2 regions of the Vibrio sp. NH-UV-68 genome follow, and region 1 is predicted to be linked to the other one. Evidence: riboswitches for the same ligand, from Rfam matches in the RefSeq annotation. Region 1 holds a riboswitch; the other holds the start of a gene.
The links. A riboswitch is a leader RNA that binds a small molecule or an ion and turns the genes downstream of it on or off. The one in region 1 is predicted to bind lysine.
Positions count from the first base shown of each region.

Region 1 (15,247 bases):
GCACTATAGGCAACACACTCCATAACTATTCGGTTCTTGCTGATGACCGTTCGACCTTATTGGGCGTAATGAGCCAAGACATCAAGATTGGCAGTTATGGCTACCGTTATTTATGTAACACGTCTAGCCGTATGGATCTGAACTATTTGCAGGGCGTTAACGGTGCGATTGGACGCTGCTTTGCACTGATTACTGAAGATGGTGAACGTACTTTTGCGATTAGCGAAGGTCAAATGAACCAACTCCACCCAGACAGTATTCCTGAGAAAATTTTCAAAAATGCTTCAGCGCTCGTCTTAACCGCTTACTTGGTCCGTTGCAAAGCAGGCGATCCAATGCCCGAGGCGACAATGAAAGCGATTGAGTACGCCAAGCAGTATCATGTCCCAGTAGTGTTAACCCTAGGCACAAAATTTGTTATTCAAGACGATCCTGAATTTTGGCAGGCATTTTTACGCGATCACGTCAGTGTTGTTGCCATGAATGAGGATGAAGCGGAGGCGCTAACTGGAGAATCTGATCCATTAGTTGCCTCTGATAAAGCACTAGAGTGGGTAGATTTAGTATTATGTACTGCTGGGCCACTGGGGTTATTTATGGCGGGCTATACGGAAGAGGCGGCAAAACGTGAAACCTCATTACCGCTTTTGCCAGGTAGTATCGCAGAATTTAACCGTTACGAATTTAGTCGTCCCGCATCGAAAGCACTGTGTGATAATGCAATTAAAGTTTACTCACATATTTCACCTTATATGGGTGGCCCTGAGAAAATTAAAAACACTAATGGTGCTGGCGATGCGGCACTCTCTGCCTTATTGCATGATATGGCCGCTAATAAATACCATAGAGAAAATGTACCTAATTCGAGTAAACATACTCACTCATACCTGACTTATTCATCTTTTTCTCAAGTATGTAAGTATTCAAATCGCGCAAGCTATGAGGTTTTGGTACAGCATTCCCCGCGTCTTTCAAAAGGGCTGCCAGAGCGTGAAGATAGCTTGGAAGAGGCATACTGGGAGCGTTAAATCGAAGCCCCTTGAACGATACTTAATTTTATCGTTTAGAGAATAATGGTGATTGAAATTTCATTTAGACCTCATACTTATGAGGTCTTTTTTATACCAGCCACAAAAAAAGCGCCATTCAGGCGCTTTTTAAATAATACAAAATGGTTAGATTAGGAACTCGTCGAGTGACTTACCTGCGTCTAATTGCTCTTGGATTGATGATGGTGTACGGCCTTGACCTGTCCAAGTTTTTTCTGCGCCTGAAGCATCAACATATTTATATTTAGCTGGGCGAGGAGCGCGTTTTGTTTTTGCCTTGCTTTTGGTTTTTGACTCTCCAGCAAGAGCAGAAATTAACGCTTCTACATCAATTCCATCTTTAGAAATTTGCTCTGCAATCGCAGCCAGTTTCGCTTCTTGCTCAGCGGCAGCGGCGCGCTCAGCTTCTTCAGCTTCTTTACGCTCAGCAACCACAGTAGTTAATTTGTCGAGTGCTTCTTCAAGCTGCTCTAGAGTCAGATCACGAGCAAATGCACGTAGACTACGAATATTTAATAGTGTTTTTGTTAGTTCCGACATTTATTCATCTCTTCATATATAAGTTGTCGATGCAAGAATCATAAACCTCTATTTTTAATAATACAATCCAATAGAGATAAATTTACATAAAATAATCATATTTGATGGAAAAGATAAACATAAAATGACTATTTCAATTCAATGTTAGTGGTTAAGCTAGAAAATAGGTAACTGCGTTCCATCCATTTCATAAAGATGTGAAACCTATTATAAAAATCATTATATGAGCGGCTTAGCATATATTGTTCACTTTAACTTATAGGTTTGTTATTGCCAAGGAGGGTGTGGCATTAGAAATAGTGAATTTAGTCACTCATATAAAGGTAGCGGCTGTTATTGAACTGGATGAGTATTCAAAAGATATTCAGTAATGGATTAAGCGATTGAACCATAAAAATTAACAATAAAACTTGGAATAATCTGTTGAATCGAGTGCTGAGTTAAGTACAATGAACGCAACCTAATGCGGTGTGATGGTTAAATTATTGTTAAATTGATTTTTCGGTAGTTTAAAGTTTCATCACTCGCGGTAGAGGCGCGGGATAAATAAGTAATGTTTGTTGGGGTGATGCCAATGAACAAGCAGGAAAGGTTATTTCGCCGAAGTGAGTTGCCCTATCAAAGGTGCTTGCTGGGGTTACACTCGAAAGGGGTAACACTGCCATAGTCTATAATTTGTTAAACTATGGAGCGCTACTGTAGGGCTGGGTAAAGCATTCGCTTACCTATCGCTTATTTCAACTCAATTGTTTGGAAATGAATTCCTGCAATTAGTCTGCAGTAGATCTCTAACCATTTATTACTGGTTTTTGAAGATCATGAATTTAATTGATTTTGCATTATCTCCTTTATCTCTTTTGCCACCACTTGTGGCTTTGAGTTTAGCTATCATTACTCGCCGTGTGCTGGTTTCGCTTGGTGTTGGTATCGCACTTGGCGCGGTTTTGCTTAACGACTACTCGCTAACCAATGCTGCTGGCTACGTTGGCACGACCGTTTCGAGTGTTTTTATTGAAGACGGTGGTATTAACACTTGGAACATGAGTATTGTCGGTTTCCTTATTCTGCTTGGAATGATGACCGCTTTACTGACATTGTCAGGCGGTACTCGTGCATTTGCCGAATGGGCACAAACTCGCGTTAAAAGTAAGCGGGGCTCAAAGCTTTTGGCTGCGTTTCTTGGCGTGTTTATCTTTGTCGATGATTACTTTAACAGTTTAGCGGTGGGGGCGATTTCTCGTCCGGTCACTGACCGTTTTTATGTATCACGAGCTAAACTCGCGTATATTCTTGATTCTACTGCAGCGCCTATGTGTGTGATCATGCCAGCATCAAGCTGGGGTGCGTACATCATGACGATCATCGGTGGCATCTTAGTTTCTCACGGTATAACTGAGTACTCTGCGCTTGGCGCGTATGTTCGATTGATCCCGATGAACTTCTATGCAATTTTTGCTCTATTGATGGTCTTTGCTGTTGCATGGTTTGGCCTAGATATTGGTAAAATGCGCGACCATGAGATCGCCGCTTCGCGCGGTCATGGCTTTGCCAAAGAGCAAGCTGATGATGCCCAAGAAGCTCATGAACTTAATGAAGAGCTTGATATTGTTGAGAGCGAAGGCGGTAAAGTTTCAGATCTAGTGTTACCGATTGTTTTTCTTATTGTAGCCACTATCGCCTCGATGCTTTACACCGGTGGTCAAGCATTGGCCGCAGATGGCCATCAATTTAATCTACTCGGCGCGTTTGAAAATACCGATGTTGGCATGTCACTGATCTACGGTGGTTTAGTTGGCTTGGCGGTTGCGCTATTTACGGTGATCAAACAAGGGATTGCCACAGGTGAGATCACACGCACCTTGTGGATTGGTGCAAAATCTATGTTCGGTGCGATTTTAATTCTTGTCTTCGCATGGACAATCGGTTCGGTTATTGGTGACATGAACACGGGTAAATACCTATCATCACTAGTTCAGGGTAATATTAATCCACACTGGTTACCGGTGATCTTGTTCTTATTGTCCGGTTTGATGGCGTTCTCGACCGGTACTTCATGGGGAACATTTGGGATTATGCTTCCTATCGCTGGTGACATGGCGGGCGCTACCGACTTGGCTCTGATGCTGCCAATGTTGAGCGCGGTGCTGGCTGGTTCGGTATTTGGTGATCACTGTTCACCCATTTCAGATACCACCATTTTGTCGTCAACGGGGGCGCGCTGTAATCACATTGATCACGTCGCTACTCAGCTACCTTATGCCTTGTCCGTCGCGGTTGTATCGTGTATCGGCTTCATTACCTTAGGTATGACGGCTTCGGTCGCGATCTCTTTTGCGGCTGCAACGGTGAGCTTTATTGCGGTTTGTGTACTGCTTTCGGTTCTCTCTAGATCAAAAATGGCGGTGTGTAGCGACGCCTAACTTATTGTCATTCAGTCGTATGAAAAGGGAGCGTTAGCTCCCTTTTTATTTGTTATATACAAATTGAAAAAAGTTTAAATAAATAGTTGAAAAAAATGTCCGCCTTAGTTAGTGTGGATATCAACCAAGCGAAACTGAAGAGCTTATTAACTATGCGCCTAATCGGAATGAACATTCATCACCATCATCACCCAATCTAGTCTTTCGGGAGATGCGCGCATACCCGGGAGATAGGAAACTCCCGGAGGCTAAAATCGCAAATTACAAGATTTAGAACCCTCGGGAGATACACTCTTCCGAGGGTTTTTTAGTTTTACAGTTTAGAAATTACATATTTGAAAAATTTGCACAGGGATAAAGTCATGCAGACACAACGCTTAAGAATCGCCATCCAAAAGAAAGGTCGCCTAAGTAAAGAGAGCCAAGCTCTGCTTAAACAGTGTGGTGTGAAGTTTAATGTAATGGGTGAGCGTTTGGTCGTCCACGCTGAAAACATGCCCATCGATCTGCTATTAGTGCGAGATGACGACATTCCGGGTCTGATTATGGATGGTGTGGTTGATTTGGGGTTCATTGGTGAGAACGAGCTAGAAGAAGTTCGTCTTGATCGTAAAGCTCTTGGAGAGCCAAGCGAATATGTTTCACTGCGCCGTTTAGATTTTGGTGGTTGCCGACTCTCTATCGCACTGGATAAAGATGAAGAGTATCAGGGCCCTCAAGATTTGGCTGGTAAGCGAATTGCCACTACCTACCCACAATTACTAAAAGCCTATATGGATAAACAAGGCGTGCCATTTTCGACTTGTATGTTGACGGGCTCTGTCGAAGTAGCGCCGCGAGCAGGTCTAGCGGATGCGATTGCTGACTTAGTCTCTACCGGTGCAACTTTGGAAGCAAACGGTCTCAAAGAAGCCGAAGTGATCTTTGAATCAAAAGCCACGCTAATCCAGCGACTGGGTGAGTTTGATGCAGACAAGACCGCGTTGATTGAAAAACTGCTTACTCGCATGCAAGGCGTTCAGCAAGCAAAAGAATCTAAATACATCATGTTACACGCGCCAGTTAGCAAGCTTGAACAAATTAAAGCACTCCTGCCGGGTGCGGAAGACCCAACCGTTTTGCCTTTGTCGAGCGATCAAGAAAAAGTCGCCATTCATCTTGTCAGTACCGAAAATTTATTTTGGGAAACCATGGAACAGTTAAAAGAGCTAGGGGCGAGTTCGATTCTAGTCCTACCAATTGAAAAAATGATGGGGTAAGCGCGATGAGAACGGTAGTTTGGCAATCATTAAGTGAATCGCAGCAAGCGTCGATCCTTGAGCGTCCAGCAATCACGCAAGGCGCAAACATTACGGCGGCAGTGGCCGACTTGATTGGTCAAGTTCGTCAAGATGGCGACTCGGCGTTGCTTGCGCTAACTGAAAAATTTGATGGCGTAAGGCCGCAATCGATTCGAGTTTCAAGTACCGAGATAGACGAAGCGTGTTTGCGTTTATCCACCAAAATGAAGCAAGCGCTTGAACAAGCGTATGACAATATTGCTAAGTTCCACAAGGCGCAAAAACCACAGCCGATCAAGGTCGAGACTCAGCCGGGCGTGATGTGCGAACAGGTAACTCGTGCGATTCAGAAAGTCGGCCTCTATATCCCAGGGGGAAGTGCTCCACTGCCATCAACCGTATTGATGCTTGGGGTTCCGGCGAAAATTGCTGGATGTCGCAAAGTGGTGTTGTGTTCACCTCCACCGATCGCCGATGAAATTCTTTATGTCGCAAAACTGTGTGGTATTGATGAAGTGTATAACGTCGGCGGTGCTCAAGCCGTTGCGTCTATGGCCTACGGAACCGAAACCGTCGCGAAAGTCGATAAAATTTATGGCCCTGGTAATGCGTACGTAACAGAAGCAAAACGTCAGGTCAGTAATGATTTCCGCGGCGCCGCGATTGATATGCCGGCGGGGCCTTCTGAAGTTCTAGTGCTTGCCGATGAAACCGCCGATGCGGACTTTATTGCCGCCGATTTACTCAGCCAAGCCGAACACGGGCCAGACTCGCAAGTGGTGTTAGTCACGCCATCACCAATTATTGCTGACCAAGTGACCGATGCGGTTCAGCGTCAACTGAAACTGCTTTCGCGCGCAGATATTGCCCAGCAAGCCTTGGCATCGAGCCTGGTTATTATCGCGGAGTCTATCACTCAGTCGGTAGCGATCTCTAATTACTATGGCCCTGAGCACCTGATTGTCCAGACCAAAAATCCGCGTGAACTATTGCCGCTGCTCGATAATGCCGGGTCTATTTTCCTAGGCGATTGGTCACCAGAATCTGCGGGTGACTACGCATCAGGTACTAACCACGTACTGCCTACCTATGGTTATACGCGTACTTACTCAAGCTTAGGGTTAGCGGATTTCTCTAAACGGATGACGGTGCAAGAGCTGACGCAACAAGGGCTGAAAAACCTTGCCCCTACGGTAGTGACGATGGCAGAAGCGGAAGGGCTCGATGCGCACAAACGAGCCGTGACGATCCGTATTGAGAAACTTGCTGCCAAAGAGAATGCGTAAGGATTGAATGAGATGGAAAAGCTAGCACGTAAACAAGTACAACAGTTAACACCTTACCTTTCTGCGCGCCGAATTGGTGGCAGTGGTGATGTGTGGCTCAATGCCAATGAATCACCTTTTGCGAATGAATATAAAACCGATTTTGCGCGTTTAAATCGTTACAGCGAGTGCCAACCTAAAGCACTGATCGAAGCCTATGCCGCTTATGCAGGTGTGTTGCCTGAGCAGACTTTAACTTCTCGAGGCGCTGATGAAGGGATCGAACTGCTGATCCGAGCGTTTTGTGAGCCAGGCCAAGATGCGATTCTCTACTGCCCTCCCACCTATGGCATGTATGCCATCAGCGCTGAAACGATCGGTGTTGAGCGTAAAACCATACCATTAACAGCAGATTGGCAACTGGATCTGGCCAGCATCGAAGCAAATCTCGATAATGTAAAACTGGTTTTTGTCTGTTCTCCGAATAACCCAACGGGGAACTTGGTAAAGCGCGAAGACATCGTCTCTTTGCTTGAAATGACCAAAGATCGCGCCATTGTCGTTATGGACGAAGCCTATATCGACTTTTGCCCTGAGGCATCAACCGTCGATTTACTAGCACAGTACCCAAATCTTGCCATTTTACGCACGTTGTCGAAAGCGTTCGCGCTTGCAGGGTTGCGATGTGGATTTACTTTAGCAAATCAACAACTGATAAACGTCTTGTTGAAGGTTATTGCGCCATATCCTGTGCCTATTCCTGTGGCGGAGATTGCCATTCAAGCTCTGTCTGAGGCCGGTTTAGCCCGCACGAAATTTCAAGTATTGGATCTCAATGCCAATCGCGCTTACTTACAAGTTGGGCTAATGATGATCCCTGGCTTGCAAGTTTTTGAAGGGTGGGGTAACTACTTATTGGTTAAATTTCCTGATGGCGATGCTTTGTTTAAAGCGGCGTGGGAGCGAGGGATTATTCTGCGTAATTCGCCTATTGAAGATTGCGTTCGGATCAGCGTTGGCAGCCGAGACGAGTGTGAGAAAACACTCGGCTTTATTAGAAACTATTACAGCTAAAAAGAATCTTTGGCACTGACGATGTTTCTCAGTGCTAACCAATTTGAAATAAGGAAGTTCGAGTGAGCAAACAACAAAAAATCTTATTTATTGATCGTGATGGCACTTTGATTGTCGAGCCACCAGTCGATTTTCAAGTCGATCGCTTAGATAAACTCAAATTAGAGCCATTGGTCATTCCAAGCCTTTTAGCTCTGCAAGATGCAGATTATCGCCTGGTTATGGTTACCAACCAAGATGGCCTAGGAACAGACAGCTACCCACAACAAGACTTCGATGCACCGCATAATATGATGATGGAGATCTTCGAGTCGCAGGGAGTTAAATTTGATGACGTTCTTATCTGTCCGCACTTTGAACAAGATAACTGTGCCTGTCGTAAACCCAAGCTAGGCATGGTCAAAGAGTACCTGCAAGGCGGTAAAGTTGATTTTCAACATTCAGTGGTTATCGGTGACCGTGTAACGGATTTGCAGTTGGCCGAAAATATGGCGATTCGTGGTATACAGTATCACCCTGATACGATGAATTGGCCACAAATCCTCAAGGATTTGACCGTAACAGCGCGTGTTGCTGAAGTGGTGCGTACCACTAAAGAGACCGACATACGCGTCAAGGTTAATTTAGATGAGCAAGGCGGCAATAAGATTTCTACAGGCCTAGGCTTCTTTGATCATATGTTAGACCAAATTGCGACTCACGGCGGCTTTCAAATGGTTTGTCAGGTCGAAGGCGATTTGCATATCGATGATCACCACACTATCGAAGATACTGCTTTGGCGCTTGGTCAGGCTTTAAAAGAAGCGCTGGGTGACAAACGCGGCATTGGTCGTTTTGGTTTCAGTTTGCCTATGGATGAGTGTTTGGCTCAATGTGCGCTTGATTTATCAGGCCGTCCTTATCTGAAATTTGATGCTAAGTTCAGTCGTGAGCAAGTCGGCGACTTGTCAACAGAGATGGTAGTGCACTTTTTCCGCTCTCTGACCGATACATTGGCTTGTACTTTGCACTTATCGTCTGCTGGTGACAACGACCACCACATTATTGAAAGTTTGTTTAAAGCGTTTGGTCGGACATTGCGTCAGGCAATCAAAGTGGAAGGCACTGAGTTGCCAAGCAGTAAAGGCGTGCTGTAGCGGGGCGAAACTATGACAGAGCAAAAAATTGTAATTATTGATACTGGTTGTGCCAACGTTTCTTCGGTCAAATTTGCTATCCAACGTTTAGGCTATCAAGTCACCATTTCAAAACAGCCGCAAGTGGTACTCGGCGCTGACAAACTGTTCCTGCCCGGCGTTGGTACTGCTAGCGAGGCGATGAAAAATCTTGCAGAACGTGACCTCATTGAGCTCGTTAAACAAGTCGAAAAACCGTTACTTGGTATTTGCTTAGGTATGCAGTTGCTTGGCAAAGTGTCTCAAGAAAAAGGTCAGAAAGCGGATGAGCAAGTTGATTGCTTAGGTTTGTGTGATGGTGAAGTAAAGCGATTGCAAACTGGAGATTTACCGCTGCCACATATGGGGTGGAATACGGTCTCGGCTAAAGAAGGCAATCCACTGTTTAAAGATATTGAACAGGGTGAGTATTTCTACTTTGTCCACAGTTTTGCCATGCCTGTTGGTAGTTATACCATTGCTCAGTGTGAGTATGGCCAACCGTTCACGGCAGCCTTGCAAAGTGGCAACTACTACGGTGTGCAATTTCACCCCGAGCGTTCTTCAAAAGCGGGCGCGAAGCTGATTCAAAACTTCTTAGAATTATAAAAGGGATTTAATGTGATTATTCCAGCTCTCGATTTAATTGAAGGACAGGTGGTCCGCCTTTATCAAGGTGATTATGGCCAAGTAACAGAATATAAAGTTGACCCAGCAGAACAATTTAATTTGTATCACCAAGCGGGAGCAAATTGGCTGCATTTGGTTGATTTAACCGGCGCGAAAGACACAACAGCGCGCCAACTTGATTTGATTGCAAAGCTACTTGCAAGCACGCCTGCTAACATCCAAATAGGTGGCGGAGTGCGCTGCGAGCAAGACGTTGTTGATCTGTTAGAAGCAGGAGCTCAGCGCGTTGTGGTCGGCTCTACTGCGGTAAAACAGCCCGAGCTTGTGAAAAGTTGGATGAAAAAGTACGGCGCAGACAAGATTGTTTTAGCGCTGGACATTAATATTGACCAAAATGGTACTCGTAACGTTGCTATTTCTGGCTGGCAAGAAGATTCAGGCATTACGATTGAAGCGCTGATCGACAATTTCCTCACGGTGGGTTTAACCCACGTACTTTGTACTGATATTTCTCGTGATGGCACGTTAGAAGGTTCAAACGTAGAACTTTACGTTGACCTATGTAAACAGTACCCACAAGTTGAGTTTCAATCTTCCGGTGGCATTGGTTCGCTAGCTGATATCGAAGCCTTGAAAGGCAGCGGTGTTGCAGGGGTGATCGTTGGTCGCGCGTTACTTGATGGTAAGTTCACTGCACAGGAGGCATTTGCATGTTGGCAAAGCGAATAGTTCCATGTCTTGATGTCCGTGATGGGCAAGTGGTGAAGGGCGTTCAGTTTCGTAACCATGAAATCATCGGTGACATTGTTCCTTTGGCCCAGCGTTATGCTGAGGAAGGCGCAGATGAGTTGGTTTTTTACGACATCACGGCATCCAGTGATGGTCGTGTTGTTGATAAAAGCTGGGTTGCGCGCGTTGCAGAGGTCATTGATATCCCGTTCTGTGTGGCTGGTGGCATTAAATCAGCACAAGACGCCGCGCGCATTCTAGAGTTTGGTGCGGATAAGGTTTCGATTAATTCGCCAGCACTAGCGAATCCACAGTTGATTACCGACCTAGCCGACAAATTTGGCGTTCAATGTATCGTTGTTGGTATCGACTCTTACTATGATAAAGAGACGGGTAAATATCAGGTATATCAGTTTACTGGCGACGAACAACGTACCAAAGCAACCCAATGGGAAACATGTGATTGGGTTGAGGAAGTGCAAAAACGTGGTGCTGGTGAAATCGTGTTAAACATGATGAATCAAGATGGTGTGCGTAACGGTTACGATATTAAGCAACTCAATATGGTTCGAGAGGTGTGCCATGTGCCGCTTATTGCATCTGGTGGTGCAGGAACGATGGAGCACTTTGCTGAGGCTTATCAACAAGCCAATGTCGATGGTGCACTTGCAGCGTCGGTGTTTCATAAACAAGTCATCAATATTGGTGAGCTAAAACAGTATTTAAAACAGCAAGGCATTGAGGTGCGACTATGAGTTTGAAAGCCGCCGAAGTAAGTTCGCTATCCGAGCGAATCGATTGGAGCAAGGTGGATGGTTTAGTTCCTGCCATTGTACAAGATTACCAGTCAAGCCAAGTGCTGATGATGGGCTATATGAATAAAGACGCGTTGTCGAAAACAGGGGAAACGGGTCAAGTGACGTTTTTTTCTCGGACTAAACAACGTCTTTGGACTAAAGGAGAAACCTCGGGTAACGTATTGCAACTGGTGAATATGTCACTTGATTGCGACAACGATACGTTGCTGGTGAAAGTGAATCCCATTGGCCCTACGTGCCATACAGGTACCACAACCTGTTGGGATGGCGATGCACAAGAAGAGTCACAAATGGTGTGGCTTCATCAGCTTGAGCAGCTATTGGCTGCCCGCAAGAGTGCCGACCCAGATTCCTCTTACACCGCCAGTCTTTATGCTCGTGGCACCAAACGTATTTCGCAGAAAGTGGGTGAAGAAGGCGTTGAAGTCGCGCTTGCGGCGACGTCGGGTGATAAAGCGGAGTTAGTCTGTGAATCCGCTGACTTGATTTACCATTTAATGGTGTTATTACAAGACCAAGGCTTGTCGATGAATGATGTGGTGAACAAACTCAAAGAACGCCATAAATAACCCTCATTGATGAGTTTGAATGATGAAAAAGCCCATTGTTGAATGGGCTTTTTTTTAATTGTATCGATGCTACTCGTTATGAACTGGAATCAAGGCATCAAATCGCGGATTACCATGCAGACCTTCTAGGTCGGGCTCGGTATCAATAAGATCGCTAATTGATGGGCTAGCTTCAATGGCTTTTTCTAGATCTTCTATCGCTTGCTCTTCAACTCCGAGACGTGAATAGGCACAAGCTCGTTGATAAAGCGCAGGACCATTGCTGGTATCAAGATCCAAAACACGGTTACATAAACTGAGCGCCCAGTGATACTCTCTAATTTCCATTGCCGCATCAGCTTTATAGGTCAAAGCTTCAAGATCACCTGGTCTGATAGTTAAAATTTCATCAAAAACATCCATTCTCTGCTCTGGGGTTGGCATACTTTGCGCCCTTAACCACAGGTTGTGGATCTCATTGATTTTCTCAATCTCTTTGTTGTTTTCACTGATAATACGTGTCTTGCGTTTCAGATCTCTTTCAAGAGCGCCAAATTTCTTTTCATACACACTTGCAATTGAGTCGAGACGTTTATCGGCCATCTCTGTGGTGTTGTTTTTGAATTCACGCAATGACTGCCAACCGACTAACGCAATCAGTGAAGCAACACCTGCAATGATGTAGAAGAAATAGGTCACGGTCACGTTGGCATAATTAAGCGACTTATCAGCGACGCTAAGTTCTCGGTCGGTAATTTGCACGATTAGTCTGCGCTCCAAGTCTTGCTGGTCTTGGCGAAGCGCTTTTAACTCATCAAGAATGTAGCGTTCCATTAAAGGTCGGTCGAGTAGTTCAGAATCTGAATAGGCTGTTTGCTCAGCCAAGCTCGGTGTACTGAAAAGAACCCACAGCAAAGAGGTGAAAGTTATCCAAAATCGCATATCCGCGTCCATTTATCTATTTGTTTGTTCAAGATAAACCTTAACAAATCTGTTATCGGTTTAATACGTTATCTTGACAATTAAGCTCGCCAGAAACGCGCGGGCGCTAACTGTACCATGTCTGAATTCACATCAAGGATATATTTAGGCCACTAAGCAATATTTACGTATTTTATGTGATTCTCGTCACATTTTTTACCTGTATAACCGAATTGAATTTGATTTGTTAGTGGGGTTTAGCGGATATTAAATGCAGAAATTGTTTAGAGTTCAAAGGAAATGTTTTTATATATGATTTCTTCAGCACCTTGGGTTATCTACCCTGAGATACAGGATACGCTTCAATCAGAGTGGGAACTCTCTCAGCCTTGTGCTGAAGATGGCGATGGCGTTGCACAATTAATTGCGGATTGCCCGCCGTTAGATGTCAATTCTTCGTACTGTAACTTTCTTCAGTCAACTCACTTTAGTAATACCTGTGTTATCGCTAAAAAAGAGGGGCAGGTTGCTGGATTTATTTCCGCTTATTTAAAACCGCAACAACCTGACACGCTCTTTATTTGGCAAGTTGCTATCGGACGTGATTTTCGTGGTCAAGGGTTGGCATTTACCATGCTGTCATCGTTGCTTGAACGCAATAACTTAAGCCATATAACGGCGATAGAAACCACTATTACTAAAGACAATCAGGCATCTTGGGCGCTATTTAACAAGCTCGAACAACAAAAAGGCCTCGACGGTGAAGTAAGTAAATTTCTCGATGAACATCAACATTTCAAAGGGAAACACGATAGTGAATATTTGTATCGTATCCCACTAAACCAAAATCAATAATCAGGAGTTAGAAACGGTATCATCATGGATATTTTTAAAAAGCAGGAATCAAAAGTTCGCTCTTATTCAAACAGTTTTCCAGTGGTGTTTAATAAAGCCAAAGGCTGCTGGCTTGAGACAGAACAAGGTGAACGCTATCTTGATTTCCTAGCTGGTGCTGGTTCACTGAACTACGGCCACAATAACCCTGTATTAAAACTCGCTTTGCTCGATTATATCGAAATGGATGGGATCACCCATGGCTTAGATATGCACTCGCAAGCAAAAGCTGACTTTCTGACCGCGCTTAAGAACTACATTCTGGCGCCACGTGACCTTAACTATAAAGTCCAGTTTACTGGCCCGACAGGCACCAATGCTGTCGAAGCAGCACTTAAACTGGCGCGTAAAGTGAAAGGTCGAGAGTCCATTGTTGCTTTCACTAATGGATTCCATGGTTGTACTGCTGGCGCTTTAGCCGCAACAGGTAACCAACACCACCGTCAGGGTGCGGGAGTCAGTCTAAACAATGTCACCCGAATTCCATTTGAAGGCTATGCCGATATCGATGGCTTAAAATTGTTTGAAACCATGCTTGATGACAATTCTTCTGGTATCGACAAACCTGCTGCTGTTCTACTCGAAACCGTTCAAGGTGAAGGTGGATTAAATGCTGCTTCTAATCAATGGTTGCAACGATTACGAAAAATCTGTGATCAGCATGACATCTTAATGATTGTTGATGATATTCAGGCAGGTTGTGGCCGTACTGGTACCTTCTTCAGTTTCGAACCTGCAGGTATCACACCTGATATCGTCACACTTTCGAAGTCGATAGGTGGTTACGGTTTACCGATGGCAGTGGTTTTACTTAAGCCAGAGCTTGATGAATGGAAGCCTGGTGAGCATAACGGTACATTCCGCGGTAACAACCACGCTTTTGTCACGGCAGCCAAAGCTTTAGAGATCTATTGGGCTGATGACCAATTCGAATCTCATATCGGACTGTGTGCTGATAAGGTCAGTGACGTGATTCAACGAAATATCAAACGCTACCCTGAACTGTTTTTACAGCAAAAAGGCCGCGGGATGATGATTGGCGTTGAATGTCATGATGGCGAGATCTCGGATGAAATCACAACCGCTTGTTTTAACAATGGCATGGTGATTGAAACGGCAGGCCCGAATGACGAAGTAGTGAAGTTCTTCTGCCCACTTACCATCACGGAATCAGAGCTTGAAGAAGGCCTAGCCATCTTTGAAAAGTCAGTGGATCAAGTTGCCGCTAAACACATCAAAAAAGCATCATAAGATTAAGGATAACCGATGATAGTCAGAACATTAGACGAGTGTCGTAACAGTGAGCGTAGAGTCGTCGCCGAGACATGGGAAAGTGTTCGCATGTTGCTTAAAGATGACAACATGGGTTTTTCATTTCATATCACGACGATTTATGAAAATACCCAAACGCACATACACTACAAAAACCACCTTGAATCCGTTTATTGCGTGAGTGGTGAAGGTGAAATTGAAATCGTTGGTGGTGAAACTTACCCAATTAAACCGGGTACTCTGTATATCTTAGATAAACATGATGAACACTATCTGCGTGCCTACAAAGATACCCCTATGGTTATGGCGTGTGTATTCAATCCGCCTATCACAGGGCAAGAAGTGCACGATGACAATGGTGTTTACCCTCTCGTCGACTAGCTTAAATGACTAGCTGAAATTTAGTGGGGCTAATTGCCCCACTCATTTGCCATAAACCCACATTTAGAAACCCAAAAGGTTCTTATATGACTTATACCGTAGAGAAAATCGGCGGTACTTCAATGACAGCATTTGATGCTGTTCTCGATAACATCATTTTACGTCCCGCTCCAGAGAAACGATATAACCGAGTCTTCGTCGTGTCGGCTTACGGCGGTATGACCGATTCACTCCTTGAGTGTAAAAAAACCAGCAAGCCTGGTGTTTATCAA
Region 1 is NZ_CP134975.1:1,128,641-1,143,887, forward strand. Features, by position in the region: gene ViNHUV68_RS05275 (inosine/guanosine kinase) at 1-1,028, shown strand, start outside; gene ViNHUV68_RS05280 (H-NS family nucleoid-associated regulatory protein) at 1,176-1,589, opposite strand; lysine riboswitch at 2,112-2,293, shown strand; gene ViNHUV68_RS05285 (Na+/H+ antiporter NhaC family protein) at 2,408-4,009, shown strand; His leader region at 4,185-4,321, shown strand; gene hisG (ATP phosphoribosyltransferase) at 4,372-5,268, shown strand; gene hisD (histidinol dehydrogenase) at 5,274-6,575, shown strand; gene hisC (histidinol-phosphate transaminase) at 6,588-7,628, shown strand; gene hisB (bifunctional histidinol-phosphatase/imidazoleglycerol-phosphate dehydratase HisB) at 7,691-8,764, shown strand; gene hisH (imidazole glycerol phosphate synthase subunit HisH) at 8,777-9,391, shown strand; gene hisA (1-(5-phosphoribosyl)-5-[(5-phosphoribosylamino)methylideneamino]imidazole-4-carboxamide isomerase) at 9,404-10,141, shown strand; gene hisF (imidazole glycerol phosphate synthase subunit HisF) at 10,123-10,896, shown strand; gene hisIE (bifunctional phosphoribosyl-AMP cyclohydrolase/phosphoribosyl-ATP diphosphatase HisIE) at 10,893-11,528, shown strand; gene ViNHUV68_RS05330 (TPR end-of-group domain-containing protein) at 11,598-12,449, opposite strand; gene ectA (diaminobutyrate acetyltransferase) at 12,741-13,283, shown strand; gene ectB (diaminobutyrate--2-oxoglutarate transaminase) at 13,308-14,573, shown strand; gene ViNHUV68_RS05345 (ectoine synthase) at 14,589-14,975, shown strand; gene ViNHUV68_RS05350 (aspartate kinase) at 15,062-15,247, shown strand, end outside.

Region 2 (15,247 bases), 1.5 Mb from region 1:
ACTCGCTCGCCACTTTCGATGAAGTATCTTTGAAGCGATAAATTACACCGTATGAAGAGAGCAACTCCATTTCAACAACACTTGAGGCTTGCAACATTTTCGGCATCCAACGCTGAAGAGAGTACGCCGCGTCAGGGTCTTCCATCTCTTTATCGACAACATCGACGATCCCTTGCAAAGAATGGTCAAGATATTCTTGGCCTAATCGTTTGAACGATAAAGTGCCACCTAAGAACAGGATAAACATCGCGCTGATAACAATAACAGTTACAAACGCAACCAAGCGTGTACTCAGTTTTAAGGTAGGCGTGTACCTCATGAATGCAGAATTCCTTTTCTCAATCGATAATATTCGGTTATTTAGCGGATGCTTTTAGCTTATAGAGATTAGTGTAGTCAACGACTTATACTCTCGGCGAGTTGCTGAGGTAACTATATAAAAAAGCCGCGACAAGCGCGGCTTTTTTTCGATAACAAACGTCTAAAACGGGATGTCGTCATCAAAATCCATCGGCGGCTCATTATATTGAGGCTGCGCCTGCTGTGGCTGAGATTGCGGTTGCTGCGCTGGCTGCTTTTGCATCGCCGGCTGTTGAGGTTGTCCCCAACCACCTTGCTGAGCTTGTTGAGGTTGAGATTGACCCATACCACCTTGAGCTGGTGCACCACCTTGCGCACGGCCACCCAACATTTGCAGAACACCCGTGTAACCTTGGACCACAACTTCCGTTGTATAACGGTCTTGGCCGCTTTGGTCTTGCCACTTACGCGTCTGCAATTGACCTTCTACATAGACTTGAGAGCCTTTACGTAGATATTCGCCCGCCACTTCGGCCAACTTGCCAAACAAAGCGACACGGTGCCACTCTGTTTTTTCACGCTGTTCGCCCGTCGCTTTATCACGCCATGATTCAGACGTTGCAATAGTAATGTTGGCAACTGCACCGCCACTCGGCATGAAACGTACCTCTGGGTCAGTGCCCAGATTACCGACTAAAATAACTTTGTTCACTCCACGGCTAGCCATGTTTCGCTCCGTCTAAATTTGGGTTGTTCAGAAAATAGCGCATAAGGATAACACGCTTTGTGCTCGCAACAAATCTCTCAACCACAATGTCGTTTCAGTTTATCAAGCAACATCAAACTGAGTCCGTTTTTAGAGTCGTCTCAAACTGTAACTATGCTGAGTAATCAGTAAATTACCTAGCCATATGAATCGCAGCGCAAACACTCAACCAAAATTAGCGCGCCTCTAAGACTTGCTGCACTCTGAGATTCAATTATTACAACCTTAGTATTAGAGGACATTATGGCTAGAAGCATATATACCAGAACCATCTCCTTCCTATGTGAAGACTCATCGCTTGAACATCCGTTTATCGATCAACTAGAACAAAAGTTGGGGATGGTAATACCACGAATAATACCAAACGAACTGCTACTCGCCTTACAACAACACAAACATCGCATTTTGCTGGTTGACTACCATAACTACACTAAGCTTAAAAGCCAGATACGCGCCCTACCCTTAGCCGACAAATCGTTTGAAACCATTGTGTTTAACGTGAGCCAGCGATTGACCACCGACGAGCTTTTAGCGTTTGGCCATTTGAAAGGGGTGTTTTATAAAGACATCAATATTGATTTGATCATGCGCGGTTGTGAAGCCGTGATCAACGGAGAAAACTGGCTGCCAAGAAAAGTGACCGCTCAATTGCTGTTTCACTATCGCAGTGTCGTCGATACGCAAACCACTCCAGCCACAGTCGATCTGACCGCACGTGAAATTCAAATTTTGCGTTGCCTAATGAATGGCTCTTCAAATATACAGATCGCCGAAGACATGTTTATTAGCGAGTTTACCGTGAAATCACACTTGCAAAAGATCTTCAAAAAACTCGGGGCGAAAAACCGCGTTCAAGCGGCCGCTTGGGCCAAACAACATATGAGAAACTAAATCGACGACGATTGTTTCGTCATTCTGAGCGCACAGTGATTATCTCATTTAGGGTTTCATGATAAAGTTGCGCCAGTTTGACGAATAATAACAAGTTAAAGGGTTCTACTGATGATTAAGAAATGCCTATTTCCAGCCGCGGGGTACGGTACACGCTTTTTACCTGCGACCAAATCAATGCCAAAAGAGATGATGCCAGTGGTGAACAAACCACTGATTGAATATGGCGTCGAAGAGGCAATTCAAGCAGGTATGGATGGTATGTGTATTGTCACTGGACGTGGTAAGCACTCGATCATGGACCACTTTGACATGAATTATGAGCTCGAACACCAGATCAGTGGCACCAACAAAGAAGATCTGCTGATTGATATTCGCGATATTATTGATACCGCCAACTTCACCTATATTCGTCAACGTGAGATGAAAGGCCTCGGCCATGCAATTTTGACCGGGCGTGAATTAATTGGTGACGAGCCGTTTGCGGTGGTTTTAGCCGATGACTTATGCGTTAACGAGCAGCAAGGCGTACTCGCCCAAATGGTTGCCCTATTTAAGCAGTTCCGCTGTTCGATTGTCGCCGTGCAAGAGGTGCCAGCGGATGAAACCCATAAATACGGCGTTATTGCCGGTGAAATGATCAAAGACGATATTTATCGCGTCGATAACATGGTAGAAAAACCTGAGCCAGGCACTGCGCCGAGCAACCTTGCCATTATTGGTCGCTACATTTTAACCCCAGATATTTTTGAGTTGATTGAAAATACTGAACCCGGTAAAGGCGGCGAAATTCAAATTACCGATGCGCTGCTCAAACAAGCACAAGCGGGCTGCGTACTTGCGTATAAATTTAAAGGTCAGCGTTTTGACTGTGGTAGCGTCGAAGGATATATCGAAGCGACCAATTACTGCTTTGAAAACCTCTACCTTAAAGACACCAAGACTTCAGAACTTGGCAAACAAACCACCACCAAAGAGAACGAGTAATATCAGCCTTTGAGTGGCAATGAAAGGCAGCTTAAACGGCTGCCTTTACTGTTTTTTTATCCAGTATTTATTTGCACATTTCTCACACTATGTAATACTTAGCCAACTAATTTTTGCATAGAGTGATAAGCATGGATCAGATAGAAGTCCGCGGCGCCCGCACCCATAACCTGAAGAACATTAATCTCACCATTCCCCGAGATAAAATCACTGTCATTACTGGTTTATCAGGCTCAGGCAAGTCCTCGCTTGCTTTTGATACCCTCTATGCAGAAGGCCAACGTCGTTACGTCGAATCACTCTCTGCTTATGCGCGTCAGTTTTTATCCTTGATGGAAAAACCCGATGTCGACCATATTGAAGGCTTGTCGCCAGCGATATCGATTGAACAGAAATCCACTTCACATAACCCGCGTTCCACGGTTGGAACCATCACCGAAGTTTACGATTACCTGCGTTTACTTTACGCTCGCGTTGGCGAACCTCGCTGTCCAGAGCACAAAGTCCCCCTTGCGGCGCAAACCATTTCTCAGATGGTCGATAAAGTATTGGAATTACCCGCTGGCTCAAAAATGATGTTACTGGCGCCAATCGTCAAAGAGCGAAAAGGCGAGCACGTTAAAACCCTAGAGAACTTAGCCGCGCAAGGCTTTATCCGCGCCAGAATCGATGGTGAAACCTGCGATCTTTCCGATCCTCCGACGCTTGAATTACACAAGAAACACACGATTGAGGTGGTGGTTGACCGATTCAAAGTCCGCGATGACTTGCAACAAAGGCTAGCCGAATCTTTTGAGACCACATTAGAGCTCTCTGGCGGGATTGCGATACTTGCACCGATGGAAGGCCCAGACGATGAAGTGGTTTTTTCCGCCAATTTTGCTTGCCCACATTGTGGCTATAGCATGCAAGAACTTGAGCCGCGCCTGTTTTCATTCAATAACCCAGCAGGTGCTTGTCATACCTGTGATGGCTTGGGCGTCCAGCAATACTTTGATCCGGCCAGAGTGATTGTCGATGACAGTTTAAGTTTGGCGCAAGGAGCCATTCGCGGTTGGGATCAAAAGAATTATTACTACTTTCAGATGCTTTCATCGCTCGCTGAACATTATGGTTTTGATCTTCACGTGCCGTTTAAGTCCTTGGCGAAAAAGACCCGAGAGATCATTCTTACCGGTTCAGGCCGAGCTGAGATCGAGTTCAAATACATCAATGACCGCGGTGATATTCGCGTTAAACGTCACCCATTTGAAGGGATTCTAAATACGCTAGAACGCCGTTATCGTGACACTGAATCCAATGCCGTCCGAGAAGATTTAGCCAAATACATTTCGACCAAAACCTGCGCTAGCTGTGACGGCAGCCGCTTGCGCATAGAGGCACGGAATGTCTTTATTAACGATACCACGCTCTCGCAGATCGTTGAGTTAAGTATCGCCGATGCGCTGAGCTTTTTTGCCTCCCTGCAACTAGAAGGCCAACGCGCGCAAATCGCTGAAAAAGTGATGAAAGAGATTAACGACCGACTACAATTCTTAGTCAATGTCGGTCTCAACTACTTAAATTTATCCCGCAGTGCCGAAACCCTTTCTGGTGGCGAAGCGCAGCGTATTCGTTTGGCGAGCCAAATTGGTGCCGGACTCGTCGGCGTGATGTATGTGCTTGATGAGCCTTCCATTGGGTTGCATCAACGTGATAACGAACGTCTTCTGAAAACCCTTACCCACCTGCGCGATTTAGGCAATACGGTACTGGTGGTTGAGCATGACGAAGATGCAATTCGGATGGCTGATCATGTGATTGATATCGGTCCAGGCGCTGGTGTTCATGGCGGCAATGTGGTTGCTGAAGGCACCATGGCTGAGATCATTGCCAACCCTAACTCGCTAACAGGTCAGTATTTAAGTGGCAAACAGCAGATCGCCATTCCTGAAACTCGCACGCCTAGAGACAGTAAAAAAGTCGTCGAACTTATTGGTGCCTCTGGTAACAACTTAAAGAATGTCAACCTCGAGATCCCTGTCGGGCTGTTTAGTTGTATTACCGGTGTTTCTGGATCGGGTAAATCAACCTTAATCAACGATACTTTCTTTAAAATTGCTCATACCCAGCTTAACGGCGCCACCACCGCCATGCCAGCGCCGTATAAAAAGATTAAAGGGTTAGAGCACTTTGATAAGGTTATCGATATTGACCAGAGCCCTATTGGTCGAACACCGCGTTCAAATCCCGCCACTTATACCGGCATCTTTACCCCAATTCGTGAACTGTTTGCAGGAACCCAAGAGTCACGCTCACGTGGTTATAAACCAGGGCGTTTTAGCTTTAATGTCCGGGGCGGTCGCTGTGAAGCGTGTCAGGGAGATGGCGTAATCAAGGTTGAAATGCACTTCTTACCTGATGTTTATGTCCCTTGTGATGTGTGTAAAGGCAAGCGCTACAACCGCGAAACACTAGAGGTTCGCTATAAAGGCAAGAGCATTGATGAAGTGCTAGAGATGACGGTCGAAGATGCTCATCAATTCTTCCAGCCCGTCCCTGTGATTGCACGAAAACTGCAAACCTTAATGGATGTCGGCCTCTCTTATATTCGTCTTGGTCAGGCCGCAACAACCCTTTCAGGTGGTGAAGCGCAACGCGTTAAACTGGCTCGAGAGCTATCCAAACGTGATACCGGAAAAACGTTGTATATTCTCGATGAGCCGACGACAGGTCTGCACTTCCACGATATCAAGCAGCTACTTGCGGTCTTGCATCGCCTACGTGATCATGGCAACACGGTCGTGGTGATTGAACACAACTTAGATGTGATAAAAACCGCTGACTGGATTATTGACCTAGGGCCTGAAGGAGGCCAAGGTGGTGGCGATATTATTGCGTCTGGCACTCCCGAAGCGGTAGCGCTGGTTGAGGGGTCACACACAGCGCGATTCCTTAAACCTATGTTAAGTTAGCATTTAGTTGTAAGATTAACAGACCAGTGACTACCTCACTGGTCTGTTTTTTTGAGGTGTTGTAATTTATGGCGACTACGCATGTAGCTGGAACAGAGCTGGAAATAAAGGCGCCAAAGCCGCCGTTAATCAAACCTTTCTTAGTTTCTATTGCAATCGTATTTTTGCTAGCGATGCACTGGTTTATGCCCAATCCGGGCGGCTCTGGGCTTGCACTATCTTTTAATGCCACGACATGGCTCGCCATCAGCTTCTCCCTTGCCATTGGTTTCTACCAGATCGGCTCGGAAGGAGCGCTCCGTTACAACAAACTTACTCTAGGATTATTCATCTGCTGTGTCATGATGACACTGCCCGTTCTCTATACTAGCGCCAATCCCGATTTGGCCGCCGGCAGATTAATTGGTTTATGGGCGGGGTACTTGTTGTTTGTGGTATTACAACAGATACGTTTTAGCAACAAACAAAAACAGCGCCTGTTGTGGTTTGTGGTCATTGCGGTGTTGATTCAAAGCCTATTCGGCTGGGTGCAATTGTTACTCCTCGAGCCAGACAATGTGTTTGGCTACGACACGCTCAATAATCGCCCTTATGGTATTTTCCAACAGCCCAACGTAATGGCCAGCTTTTTGGCAACTGGCTTGGCACTGTCGGGGTACTTATTGGCACGTCATCCAACCAAATACCAACGCCGAATCAGTGAAGTCGCCTTGCTCTATCTCACCCCGATAGTGACGCTCCCCCTACTGATTGTCTTAGCGTCCAGAACCGGCTGGTTAGGGGCGGTGTTAGGCGTTGTTTTTCTCCTGCACTACCTTTATCGCTTTGCGACGAAAAAGCGTTTTTGGGGTTGGATAGTCTCGATTACGCTTGGTATCGTTATCGGTTTCTCTCTTTCGGCTTTACCGGGGCAATCTTCAACGCTGATTGGCCACAAAGCCAACCTTGAAAGTCCAAGACAATATACCTTTCCACAAGCGTTAGATATGTTGATTGAAAAGCCGTTTACCGGTTATGGATACGGCCGCTTTGAGCCGGAGTATTTGGTTTATACCGCACGCCAACATCAGCTCAACCCAAGTTATCAACCTGGGCTTGCCGCCATGGATCACCCGCACAATGAACTGCTTTATTGGGGAGTAGAAGGGGGATTACTGCCTTTGTTGGCGATTATACTGGCGGCGTTATTCGTCTTAGCCCGATTATTTCAAGCCAAGAAAGGCACACGTTTAGCCATGTTCGCCCTGTTTGTGCCTATCGTATTGCACAGCCAGCTTGAGTACCCGTTTTATCACTCATCAATACACTGGTTAACCTTTATTATTCTGCTGTTTTGGGTTGACCAACGCGCCAGTCGCTACCGCAGTTTATCATTGAGTTTTATTTCAAAAGCCGCACTAAGAGTGGCTAGCTTGATCGTCCCTATCGTCACCAGTATCTATATGTTGAGCGCTCTACACACCAACTATGTGCTCACTCAATTTGAGCGTTCACAGCCTAAAGATCCACAGATCCTAGAGCGCGTTTCTAACGCCATCGTTTGGCAGGACCGCTACGATTGGGACATTTACAGTACCTATCTTAATCTGGGTCTTATTGAGCAAAATAGCCAGTACATTCAAGCTTACATTGACTGGTCTTTGTCGATGATTAAGGACAAACCGAGACCAGCCTTTTACAGCAACTTAATTTTGGCGTATCAAGGCATTGACGACACGATTAAAGCCGAACAGATCCGTGCCGAAGCGACATTCTTATTCCCCAATCGCGATTTTTCACAGATTCACTATATCGCTCCTGACATCGACGCTTTAAAAGCTGATAATCAACGGCTAGCACACTAAAAGGGCGACCATAAGGCCGCCCTGTCGCTTAAAGTGTGATTACTGAGTTAAGGACTCTTCGAGCGCTCTTAAGCACAGTGCGACGTTCTCATGGCGCGCAGCATAGCCCATCAAGCCGATTCGCCACGCTTTACCGGCCAGCGCACCAAGGCCAGCACCAATTTCTAAATTATAGGTTTCGAGCAAGTGAGAGCGTACTTTCGCTTCATCGATACCTTGTGGAACATAAATCGCATTCAGTTGTGGCAAACGAGACGCTTCAGCCACAACAAACTCAAAACCCAGCTTTTCTAAGCCTTGCTTAAGCTTTTCATGCATCTCACGGTGGCGCAGCCAAGCATTCTCCAAGCCTTCATTTTTCAGCATTAATAGCGCTTCATGTAACGCGTACAAACTATTGACTGGCGCCGTGTGATGATAGCTGCGCTTACCCTCACCACTCCAGTAGCCTAACACTAAGCTCTGATCGAGAAACCAGCTTTGCACTGGTGTTGTGCGTGATTGGATTTTTTCGATCGCCGCAGCAGAAAAGGTCACTGGCGACAATCCCGGCACACAAGACAGACACTTTTGACTGCCAGAATAGACCGCATCCAATTGCCACTCATCTACTTTTAACGGCACACCACCAAGCGAAGTTACGGCATCGACAATGGTTAGCACGCCATGTTGCTTGGCCAATTTACCGAGCGCTTGTGCATCGCTACAAGCGCCAGTCGAGGTTTCTGCATGCACAAACGCCAGCACTTTAGCGTCTGGGTGAGCGCTAAGTGCTTGCTCGACTTTATCGACAGACACTGGTGCGCCCCACTCATCATCGACGACTTCGGCAATACCACCAGCACGAACCACGTTTTCACGCATCCGTTCACCAAATACCCCATTGCGACAGACGATAACTTTCTCACCCGGCTCAATCAAATTAACAAAACAAGTTTCCATGCCAGCACTACCCGGAGCCGACACCGCGATGGTAAATTCATTTTCCGTTTGGAACGCGTATTTGAGTAGTGCCTTTAACTCGTCCATCATGCCAACAAACAAAGGATCCAAGTGGCCGACCGTTGGGCGACTCAAAGCTTGCAAAACTTGTGGAGAAATATCTGAAGGTCCTGGTCCCATAAGGATGCGCTGGGGAGGAATAAAACTTTGAATTGTCATTGGCTGCTCCATAATTATTTTTGTTGTTGTCTTTGTTGTGACTTTCCACCTTAATCGAATTCCAATCACCCGGCAATTAGCCCAAAGTCGGCAGGTCAAACCAGTGTCACAAGTTTGTTAATTTTAAAATGCCATTAAGCAACAAATTCTCGTTGACATCATACGAAGAAACACGTTCAATGCAGAAATAAGTGGTGAATATTTATGCCACTGGCAAATTATTTTGCAGAAGAGGAGCACTGCCCAGGTAGGTGTGTTGTGGAGCCGCAACTCCAACACAATCCATCGAGGGGGAGCAGTGCCGAGGTAGTTCCGGGGTGTCGGCTTGGATCTATCGGTTGTTAGGGTTGAATCCCTACGACTGTCATCAGCCCCGTCTGATGATGAGCTTCTGAGGTACATCATTCAAAAATAGACCTCTCTTTCGCTCAACTCTCTTCATCAAAGTAAAAACATTGGATGTTGGTCTAATGACCAAATTTTTTATTTCAGGAAGTCGTGGGAGATACGCTGTGAGCAGTTTTAATGTAGCTAAATTTGGTGGAACAAGCGTTGCAAACTTTGAAGCAATGAGCCGCTGTGCTGCAATTATCGAAAATAACCCGAACACCAAACTGGTCGTCAGTAGTGCGTGCTCCGGCGTGACAAATCTCTTAGTTGAGCTCGCCAATGGGGTGCAAGATCACAGTCGTCGTAGTGAATTATTGGCCCAACTCGCCCACATTCACGATGCGGTACTCAATCAGCTTAATGAGCCAACTCAAGCAGCGAGTGAGGTGTATGCCATTCTTGATACCGTGACCAGCCTGGCTGAAGCGGCGTCAATTCAGTCAAGCAACAAACTGACTGATCACCTAGTAGCATGTGGTGAATTAATGTCGACTCACTTACTGACGCAGTTAATGAAAGAGCGTGGCATTAACGCGGTACGTTTCGATATCCGCGATATCATGCGCACCGATGATAATTTTGGTAAAGCAGAGCCCAACCTCGAGCGTATCGGTGAGCTAGCCAAAACCGCTTTGGTTCCTGTTTGCCAAGAACACGTTGTCGTCACTCAAGGGTTCATTGGCTCAGATGACCAAGGCAACACCACAACCCTTGGTCGCGGTGGCAGTGATTATAGTGCAGCTTTGATTGCCGAAGCGGTTGCGGCGGCAGGTCTAGAGATTTGGACTGATGTTCCGGGGATTTACACCACCGATCCACGGATTGCCGCTAAAGCCTCACCGATTCCAGAAATCAGCTTTAGTGAAGCTTCTGAAATGGCCAACTTCGGCGCTAAAATTCTGCATCCATCGACCTTGGTCCCAGCACTACGCCATGACATTCCGGTCTTTGTGGGTTCATCGAAAGAGCCAGAAAAAGGCGGAACGTGGATTCGTCACCAAGTCGAAAGTTCACCTCTGTTTCGAGCCTTGGCATTACGTTGCAATCAAACCATGGTCACGCTGCGCAGTGCGAAAATGTTCCATGCATATGGTTTTCTCGCCAAAGTGTTTGAAATTTTGGCTAAACATAAAGTCTCGGTCGATTTGATTACTACCTCAGAGATCAGTGTCTCACTGACTTTAGATCAAACTGGCACCTCTGGCGGCGCTCCGCAATTACCACCAGCGGCCAAACTCGAGCTCGAAGAGCTGTGCAGTGTTGAGGTTGAACATAACTTATGTTTAGTGGCACTGATTGGGAATAACATGAGTGAAAGCAAAGGCTATGCAAAACAAGTCTTTGGTACACTAGAAGACTTCAATCTACGTATGATCTGTTACGGTGCGAGCCCGCACAATCTGTGTTTTTTGGTCAATGAGTCTGTTTCCAAGTCAGCGATCCAAAAGCTGCATGCCGAGCTATTTGAAGCCGAGTAACAATCATCGAGTAACAATCAAGACAAACAAAAAAGGTTGGCCCGCGCCAACCTTTTTTATCGATGACCGTGGCTATTCACCGGCCACTTTCATCCGCTCAAGCAAAATAGAACCAGTCTGAATTTGAGACCGCGTTTCAACATCGTTGCCCACAGCGACAATTTGATTGAACATCTGTTTTAAATTACTCGCGATGGTAATTTCAGACACTGGATACTGAATTTGACCATTTTCAACCCAGAAGCCAGCGGCGCCACGAGAGTAATCACCGGTAACAATGTTAACACCTTGCCCCATCACTTCAGTAACCAATAAACCGGTACCTAATTCGTTGAGCATCTGTTCGAAATTCTGCCCAGTCGAGTTAACAAACCAGTTGTGAATCCCGCCCGCGTGACCGGTTGGTGTCATGTCCATTTTACGCGCGGCGTAGCTCGTTAGTAGGTACGTGGCGAGCACACCATCTGTAATGATCTCTCTATCTTGAGTGAACACCCCTTCACTATCGAATGGGCTCGATGCCAAACCGCGCAGTATGTGTGGCTTTTCCGATACGTTAAACCATTCAGGCAGTACTTGTTGCCCCAATTGATCAAGTAAAAACGACGATTTACGGTACAAGTTGCCGCCGCTGATCGCCATCACTAAATGCCCCAACAATCCCGTTGCCACATCCGCTGCAAACATCACTGGATAGTGACCGGTTTTGAGCTTTTGCGCATCCAAACGACTGACGGTTTTTTCAGCGGCTTTCTGGCCGACCATTTGAGGAGTCCAAAGATCATCTTTATGACGTGCAACCGTGTAACTGTAGTCGCGTTCCATTTCCCCATTGCGGCCTTGGCCAATGACACTGCAACTGGTGCTATGGCGGCTAGACGCATAACTGGCGAGCAAACCGTGACTGTTGCCATATACTCTCAAACCGTAGTGGCTATCGTAACTCGCGCCATCGCTTTGTTTGATTTTATCGCTAAATGACAAGGCTTGTTGTTCGGCAGCAATCGCCACCTCAGCAGCACTGTCTGGATCCGGCGTGTCTGGGTGAAACAAGTCAAGTTCAGGAATATCTTTGACCATCAACTCTTTCGCAGCAGGACCAGCAAAAGGATCTTCAGAGGTGAACTGAGCGATATCAAGCGCCGCTCGCACCGTCTGTTCAATGGCTTTTTCACTTAAGTCAGAAGTCGACGCGCTGCCTTTGCGTTGGTTACGATAAACCGTGATGCCAAGAGCACCATCGCTATTAAATTCGACGTTTTCCACCTCACACATACGGGTAGAAACACTCAAGCCTGTGGTTTTACTGATCGCCACTTCAGCCGCATCAGAATTCGCTGCTGCCATCTCCAATGCCTTTGCTACTGCAGCTTCTAGCTCAACGCGCTGTTGAGCAACTTGCTCTCTTACGTCCATATCTACTTCATTTCTTAAGATCAATTGCCATTAGGATAACAAGAATTTCGCTTTCTCCCCACGATTCTTGTTAAAATAGAGAAATAGATGGTCATATTAGGGTAGAAAGATGGCACGTAAAAACCAAAAAGCGCCATGGGAAGAAGAAGAAGAGATCATTTGGGTCAGCAAAACCGAAATGAAACGCGACATGGAAGAGCTACAAAAGCTTGGTGAAGAGCTGGTTGAACTTAGACCGTCGGCTCTAGAAAAATTTCCTTTGAGTGAAGACCTAGCCGATGCAATAAAAGACGCCCAACGCTTCAAGAACGAAGCACGTCGTCGTCAGTTGCAATACATTGGTAAGTTAATGCGTTTTGAAGATATCGAACCACTGCAAGCAGCGCTAGATAAAGTCCGCAACAAACACTCACAGGCAACAGCAGAGTTACACAAACTTGAGCAGCTGCGTGACCGTATTGTGGAAAAAGGCGATGAAGCGATCTCAGAGGCAACCGAGCTTTATCCAAGTGCGGATCGTCAGCGATTACGTCAATTGGCTCGCCAAGCCAACAAAGAGAAACAAGCCGGTAAGCCAGCTAAAGCATATCGTGAAATCTTCCAAGTGCTTAAAGCGCTCAATGAAGAAGAGAGTTAAGCGATTAGCGATTAGCGATTAGCGATTAGCGATTAGCGATTAGCGATTAGCGATTAGATTTAAGGGTTGACGTGCATGCGTCAACCCTTTTCGTTACCCACCTCACCACTCCAGCACAACAGCGTGATACTCAGACGCCTGACTTTTTTAATCGCTGGCACGAACAAATTCGCTCAATGCAGGGTGGCAATGCTGCGTCGTAAGCTGAGTGACAGGTCCATTCGCGGCCACTTTTCCGTCGGCCACAAAAATAAAGTCACTCGCGATCGATCTGGCATCACTAATATGGTGCGTCACCATCAACACTGTAATGTGTCGTTCATCAGCCAGCTTGCTCACCAATGCGAGCATCTCTTCGCGTAAAATAGGATCAAGGGCAGAAAAGGGCTCGTCCAGTAGCCAAATTGGATGCGGCTGAACAAAACAGCGCGCCAATGCGACTCGTTGACGCTGGCCGCCTGAGAGCTGTTCAGGGAGACGATCAAGGTAAGCATCGACTCCGACTTGTTGCGCCGCTTGAACCACTTGTTGCTGCTGCTGAGGCGTCAGCTTAAGCCCAGGGTGCAAGCCTAAAGCGATGTTCTGCTGCACCGTTAAGTGAGCAAACAGATTATGCTCTTGAAACAACATCGCAAATGGCCTTTGGTGCGGCGCTCGGCCAACAAGATTGACCCCATCGACCATAATTTGCCCTTTACTCGGCTCAATAAAGCCTGCCACTAGCGCCAGTAAGGTGGATTTACCGGCACCACTAGGCCCCATCAGAGCAACAATCGAACCTTGGGCGATGGTGACATCAAAATGGAATAGCTCATCATGATAATAATAATCGACCTTATTGAGACTTAACATACTTGACCTTATCGTTGGCGTTAAACAACACTTCGAGTAGCGAAAAACAACCGACGCTGAGCAGTAACAGGGTTAGCGATACCACTGCGGCAGCTTCCATCTGATAACTGCCAAGCAGTTGAAACAGATACAGTGGCAGAGTTCGGAACTCTTGGCTGCCAAACAGTGCAATCGCACTCAGGTCGCCAATCGCCAACATAAAGCTGATAGCAAAGGCATGGGCAAACGGCTTTTTCAATGCTCGCCACTCAACCACTTTAAAACGCTGCCAACCTTTAAGGCCTAAACTCGCGCATAAGTACTGATAATGTTGCTCTATATGTAACATAGGTTGAGCAAGGGTTTTTATCACATATGGCAAGCCCATTAACGCATTGACCGCAACGACCACAACAAACGCTAGACTGAACACATCGGTTACCGTGCGCAGCAGCAAAAAGAGCCCAGTAGAGACCACCAACCCTGGCGTAACCAATATGATCGTTGCCATTAACTCAATATGATCAGCACTTTTATGCCGTCGATTGAGTCTTAAACGGCGACTGGTTAACAAAATCGCATAACCACTGACGACCGCAATCACACTAGCCAACGTCGCCACTTTCAATGAAGCCAGTAATGCCGACCAAAAACGACTGTCCACAAACACGGTCAGCGCTTTGCTATTGAAACCACTGAGTACCACCATCAATAGCGGGGGTAACACCAATAACATCGCCAAACCGATCCAGCTCCAGTCCCAGCATTTCATGTAGCCACTGTCTCTCACTAACCGGATGTTCTTTGCTTGCGAGCCCACCGCTGTCGCCATCGGTTTGGCTAAGCGCTGAATCGTTAACGCCATGATCGCGCACAACAGCATTTGCCACAGCGCCAATAACGCCCCTGTTTGGAGATCAAAATCAAACTTAATCGCTTGATAAATGGCCAGCTCTATCGTGGTCGATTTGGGGCCGCCGCCTAATGCCATTACGGTGGCAAAACTGGTGAAACACAACATAAACACCAAGCCACAAACATGCGGAAGCTGCTGACGCAGTCTCGGCCACTCTACCCAACGGAATTTTTGCCACGCGCTCATGCCAAGGTGCGCGCACAACTTATGTTGTTCAAGGGGAATCGTATCTAAGGCTTGCAGTAACAGTCGCGTCGCATACGGCAAGTTAAAAAAAACATGCGCGAGCAAAATACCGTTGAGGCCGTAGATAGAAAATGGCAGCGCTATGTCGAGGCTATTCAGCCATGAAGCGAGCAAGCCACTGTTACCATAAATAGCCAGCAGACCAAAAACACCGACCAACACTGGCAGCACTAACGTAGTCGCAAACAGTTTAAGCAGCAGTGACTTGCCGAAAAACGCTCGCCTCGACAGTGCGTGAGCAACGGGAATCGCGAGCCCTACGCTAAGTAGTGTCGAAACAAAAGATTGGTAGAAACTAAACTTGGTGACGTGGCGGTAATAGGGATCGTTCCAGACACTCATCACATCAAGCGTTGGCGCTTGTATTAGTAGAGCAGCGAATGCGGATACAACAAAGGCCGCGATAATCATCGCGACCCATAAACCGACT
Region 2 is NZ_CP134975.1:2,778,809-2,794,055, forward strand. Features, by position in the region: gene csrD (RNase E specificity factor CsrD) at 1-319, opposite strand, end outside; gene ViNHUV68_RS12670 (single-stranded DNA-binding protein) at 482-1,027, opposite strand; gene ViNHUV68_RS12675 (response regulator transcription factor) at 1,310-1,957, shown strand; gene galU (UTP--glucose-1-phosphate uridylyltransferase GalU) at 2,069-2,944, shown strand; gene uvrA (excinuclease ABC subunit UvrA) at 3,076-5,898, shown strand; gene ViNHUV68_RS12690 (PglL family O-oligosaccharyltransferase) at 5,967-7,742, shown strand; gene ViNHUV68_RS12695 (aminotransferase class V-fold PLP-dependent enzyme) at 7,782-8,903, opposite strand; lysine riboswitch at 9,125-9,302, shown strand; gene lysC (lysine-sensitive aspartokinase 3) at 9,416-10,771, shown strand; gene pmbA (metalloprotease PmbA) at 10,844-12,187, opposite strand; gene yjgA (ribosome biogenesis factor YjgA) at 12,297-12,824, shown strand; gene thiQ (thiamine ABC transporter ATP-binding protein) at 12,972-13,676, opposite strand; gene thiP (thiamine/thiamine pyrophosphate ABC transporter permease ThiP) at 13,660-15,247, opposite strand, start outside.
Region 2: it holds a riboswitch for lysine, as region 1 does, so the genes downstream of both, lysC (lysine-sensitive aspartokinase 3) here and ViNHUV68_RS05285 (Na+/H+ antiporter NhaC family protein) in region 1, are expected to answer to the same signal.